One region of the Staphylococcus sp. NRL 16/872 genome, then DNA from elsewhere that is predicted to be linked to it. Evidence: a T-box and tRNA genes for the amino acid it is inferred to sense, from the RefSeq annotation. Region 1 holds a T-box; the other holds one or more tRNA genes.

Region 1 (2,488 bases):
TTAAATCCTAAAAAAGATGATGTTAGAGAAATTGAATTTGGAGATATTAACTTCCGAAAAGGAGATAAAGTACTCCAATTAGTAAATAGACCTAATGATAATATTTTTAATGGCGATATTGGCGTAATTGTCGGCATTTTCTGGGCAAAGGAAAATGCGCTCAATAAAGATGTACTTGTCGTGGATTTTGAAGGCAATGAAATCACGTTCACTCGTCAAGATTTATTAGAATTAACGCATGCTTATTGTACATCGATTCATAAATCACAGGGCTCAGAATTTCCGATTGTCATCATGCCGATAGTTAAACAATATTTTAGAATGTTACAACGTCCAATACTATATACTGGGCTTACTCGAGCTAAGCAATCACTCGTTTTATTAGGTGATCCAAAAGCATTTGAAATTGGCTTAAATACACAAGGACAAACGCGTCAAACACAACTTCGCGAACTGATTCTTGCTTACTTTGAAGTTGATACGCCTTCTGAAGATACCTCTACGCAAGGTAAGAATGGTGAGACTGAGGGTTATGGTTTAAATGAAGAAGCCGAAGAAAGTGCACATGATGTTCAGGACCGAATTGTGTTAAGTGAAGCAACGATTTATCAAATTAATCCAATGATTAATATGGGTGACGTTTCGCCATATGACTTTGTCGAACGTTGACATTTAACTGAAAAATACTTAAAATAAATTTAAATTCGCATGAAGATGAGTAGGCAATTTAAACACTTTTAGAGATGCACTGGCTGGTGAAAAGTGCAAGGTTGATTGTTGAACGCTACTTCATGGTAGTTTCATAATGTAATTAAGTGATAAACAAAGATAGTATTGTGATACAGTCATTGTGTTTATAACTAGGGTGGTACCGCGAAAACGTTCGTCCCTTGATTGAGGATGGGCGTTTTTTTGTTTTTCTTTAATTTTCAAAAATAAAGAATGTTTAGGAGTGGAATAAATGAAAAATTTAAAAGCAAGTGACATTCGTCAAATGTATATTGATTTCTTTGTTGAAAAAGAGCATATGGTTGAGCCTTCTGCGCCATTAGTACCAATTGATGATGACTCTTTATTATGGATTAACTCAGGTGTAGCAACACTAAAAAAATATTTCGATGGTCGTGAAACACCTAGAAAACCTAGAATTGTTAACTCTCAAAAAGCAATTAGAACTAACGATATTGAAAATGTTGGTTTTACTGCTAGACACCATACATTTTTTGAAATGTTAGGAAACTTCTCTATTGGGGATTATTTTAAAAAAGAAGCAATTGAATTTGCATGGGAATTCTTAACTAGTGACAAATGGATGGGTATGGAACCGGAAAAATTATATGTAACGATTCATCCAGAAGATACAGAAGCTTACCGTTTATGGAATGAAGAAGTTGGTCTTGAAGAAAGTCGCATTATTAGAATTGAAGGTAACTTCTGGGATATTGGTGAAGGTCCTTCAGGTCCGAATACTGAAATCTTCTATGATCGTGGTGAAGAATATGGTCAAGATGATCCTGCTGAAGAAATGTATCCAGGCGGAGAAAACGAACGCTATTTAGAAGTATGGAACCTAGTATTCAGTGAGTTTAACCATAATAAAGATAATACGTATACTCCACTACCAAATAAAAATATTGATACTGGTATGGGATTAGAACGTATGGCTTCAATCTCACAAAATGTTCGTACTAACTATGAAACAGATTTATTTATGCCTATCATTCATGAAGTTGAAAATGTTTCAGGCAAAAAATATTTAGAAGTACCTGAACAAGATGTGGCATTTAAGGTAATTGCTGATCACATTAGAACAATTGCATTTGCGATTTCTGATGGCGCATTACCATCAAACGAAGGACGAGGCTATGTGTTACGTCGTTTATTACGTCGTGCAGTAAGATTTAGCCAAACTCTTGGAATTAACGAACCATTCATGTATAAACTAGTAGATATCGTGGCTGACATTATGGAACCTTATTATCCAAATGTTAAGGAGAAAGCTACATTCATTAAACGTGTAGTGAAATCAGAAGAAGAACGTTTCCACGAGACTTTACAAGAAGGCTTAGCTATTTTAAATCAATTAATTGATAAAGCGAAAGCATCTACAAATGAAATTAATGGTTCTGATGCATTCAAACTTTATGACACTTATGGTTTCCCAATTGAATTAACTGAAGAATTATCAAGTCAAGAAGGCATTAGCGTTGATATGGCGACGTTCGAAGAAGAAATGCAACAACAACGTACTCGTGCTAGAGAAGCACGTCAAAGTTCTCAATCTATGCAAGTACAAAGTGACGTATTAAAAAATATTAATACTGATAGCAAATTTGTAGGTTATGAAACTACAGATTATCAAACTACATTAACAGATCTAATTTTCAACGGTGAAAAAGTTGAAAGTGTAGAGGCTGGCGAAACAATTTACTTTATTCTTAAAGAAACACCGTTCTATGCTGTTAGTGGTGGACAAGTAGCTGATAAA
Region 2 (2,488 bases), 1.1 Mb from region 1:
TTAAGGGTTGCGCTCGTTGCGGGACTTAACCCAACATCTCACGACACGAGCTGACGACAACCATGCACCACCTGTCACTTTGTCCCCCGAAGGGGAAAACTCTATCTCTAGAGTGGTCAAAGGATGTCAAGATTTGGTAAGGTTCTTCGCGTTGCTTCGAATTAAACCACATGCTCCACCGCTTGTGCGGGTCCCCGTCAATTCCTTTGAGTTTCAACCTTGCGGTCGTACTCCCCAGGCGGAGTGCTTAATGCGTTAGCTGCAGCACTAAGGGGCGGAAACCCCCTAACACTTAGCACTCATCGTTTACGGCGTGGACTACCAGGGTATCTAATCCTGTTTGATCCCCACGCTTTCGCACATCAGCGTCAGTTACAGACCAGAAAGTCGCCTTCGCCACTGGTGTTCCTCCATATCTCTGCGCATTTCACCGCTACACATGGAATTCCACTTTCCTCTTCTGCACTCAAGTTTTCCAGTTTCCAATGACCCTCCACGGTTGAGCCGTGGGCTTTCACATCAGACTTAAAAAACCGCCTACGCGCGCTTTACGCCCAATAATTCCGGATAACGCTTGCCACCTACGTATTACCGCGGCTGCTGGCACGTAGTTAGCCGTGGCTTTCTGATTAGGTACCGTCAAGACGTGCACAGTTACTTACACGTATGTTCTTCCCTAATAACAGAGTTTTACGATCCGAAGACCTTCATCACTCACGCGGCGTTGCTCCGTCAGGCTTTCGCCCATTGCGGAAGATTCCCTACTGCTGCCTCCCGTAGGAGTCTGGACCGTGTCTCAGTTCCAGTGTGGCCGATCACCCTCTCAGGTCGGCTACGTATCGTCGCCTTGGTAAGCCGTTACCTTACCAACTAGCTAATACGGCGCGGGTCCATCTATAAGTGATAGCAGAGCCATCTTTCACTATTGAACCATGCGGTTCAAAATATTATCCGGTATTAGCTCCGGTTTCCCGAAGTTATCCCAGTCTTATAGGTAGGTTACCCACGTGTTACTCACCCGTCCGCCGCTAACGTCAGAGGAGCAAGCTCCTCGTCTGTTCGCTCGACTTGCATGTATTAGGCACGCCGCCAGCGTTCATCCTGAGCCAGGATCAAACTCTCCATAAAAATTTATGATGTTTGATTAGCTCATAATACTAAATAGTGTTTGTAACTTACAGTTACATTTATTGGAATTAACGTTGACATATTGTCATTCAGTTTTCAATGTTCATTTCAGAAATTTTATAAATGGTGGAGACTAGCGGGATCGAACCGCTGACCTCCTGCGTGCAAAGCAGGCGCTCTCCCAGCTGAGCTAAGCCCCCATATTATTTAAGAAGTCGGGAAGACAGGATTCGAACCTGCGACCCCTTGGTCCCAAACCAAGTGCTCTACCAAGCTGAGCTACTTCCCGTATGTAATTAAATAAGGTTTGAAATTTTAAATGGCGCGCCCGATAGGAGTCGAACCCATAACCTCTTGATCCGTAGTCAAACGCTCTATCCAGTTGAGCTACGGGCGCTATATTTAAAAGATGGTGCCGAGGACCGGAATCGAACCGGTACGGTGATCTCTCACCGCAGGATTTTAAGTCCTGTGCGTCTGCCAGTTCCGCCACCCCGGCAAAATAATGGAGCGGAAGACGGGATTCGAACCCGCGACCCCCACCTTGGCAAGGTGGTGTTCTACCACTGAACTACTTCCGCATGTGGCTATTAAAATAATCGTATGAGCCATAGAGGATTCGAACCTCTGACCCTCTGATTAAAAGTCAGATGCTCTACCAACTGAGCTAATGGCTCAAAGATGGTGCCGGCCAGAGGACTTGAACCCCCAACCTACTGATTACAAGTCAGTTGCTCTACCAATTGAGCTAGGCCGGCTATTTAGTTAAAATGGTGGAGAATGACGGGTTCGAACCGCCGACCCTCTGCTTGTAAGGCAGATGCTCTCCCAACTGAGCTAATTCTCCAATTTGTAAGCCTGGCAACGTCCTACTCTAGCGGAACGTAAATCCAACTACCATCGGCGCTAAGGAGCTTAACTTCTGTGTTCGGCATGGGAACAGGTGTGACCTCCTTGCCATTGTCACCAGACAACAACTTACTCAATCAATTATACTATCGATTATTTCAACTTTCAATAGTTAATTTTACACTTTGTTAAAATTTCTTTTACAAGCGTTTTACAAAATTAACTTTCGTTTTTGACGACTTTTATATCATATAACATTCAAACGATAATGTCAAACACTTTTTTATTTTTTTAATTAGTTTTTTCATAAAGACTAATTTATTTGTTCTTTTCGAGAACACTCATAATATACTAGCACATGATTCACTCTTTGACTACTCTTTTTTCTTATAATTTCAAATGAATTTTTCACTCTTTTTTACTTATGCTATTATTATTGCACTTTAGACTACTTTAATATTTTTTAATGTTTTCTTAATATTCTTTTCTTTCTTTCAATAAACTCAGAATG

What was found. A T-box is a leader RNA that pairs with one kind of tRNA and senses whether it is charged. The one in region 1 lies ahead of alaS (alanine--tRNA ligase), so its partner is inferred to be a tRNA-Ala.
Region 2: it has a tRNA-Ala gene. The T-box ahead of alaS (alanine--tRNA ligase) is inferred to sense a tRNA for this amino acid. The anticodon was not compared.

The regions. Positions count from the first base shown of each region.
Region 1 covers NZ_CP119327.1:1,264,658-1,267,145, forward strand. Annotated here, with positions in the region: gene recD2 (SF1B family DNA helicase RecD2) at 1-669, shown strand, start outside; T-box leader at 697-894, shown strand; gene alaS (alanine--tRNA ligase) at 962-2,488, shown strand, end outside.
Region 2 covers NZ_CP119327.1:2,318,361-2,320,848, forward strand. Annotated here, with positions in the region: rRNA gene MT340_RS11480 (16S ribosomal RNA) at 1-1,128, opposite strand, end outside; tRNA gene MT340_RS11485 (tRNA-Ala) at 1,253-1,328, opposite strand; tRNA gene MT340_RS11490 (tRNA-Pro) at 1,344-1,417, opposite strand; tRNA gene MT340_RS11495 (tRNA-Arg) at 1,449-1,525, opposite strand; tRNA gene MT340_RS11500 (tRNA-Leu) at 1,539-1,627, opposite strand; tRNA gene MT340_RS11505 (tRNA-Gly) at 1,635-1,709, opposite strand; tRNA gene MT340_RS11510 (tRNA-Lys) at 1,733-1,805, opposite strand; tRNA gene MT340_RS11515 (tRNA-Thr) at 1,811-1,886, opposite strand; tRNA gene MT340_RS11520 (tRNA-Val) at 1,900-1,975, opposite strand; rRNA gene rrf (5S ribosomal RNA) at 1,985-2,099, opposite strand.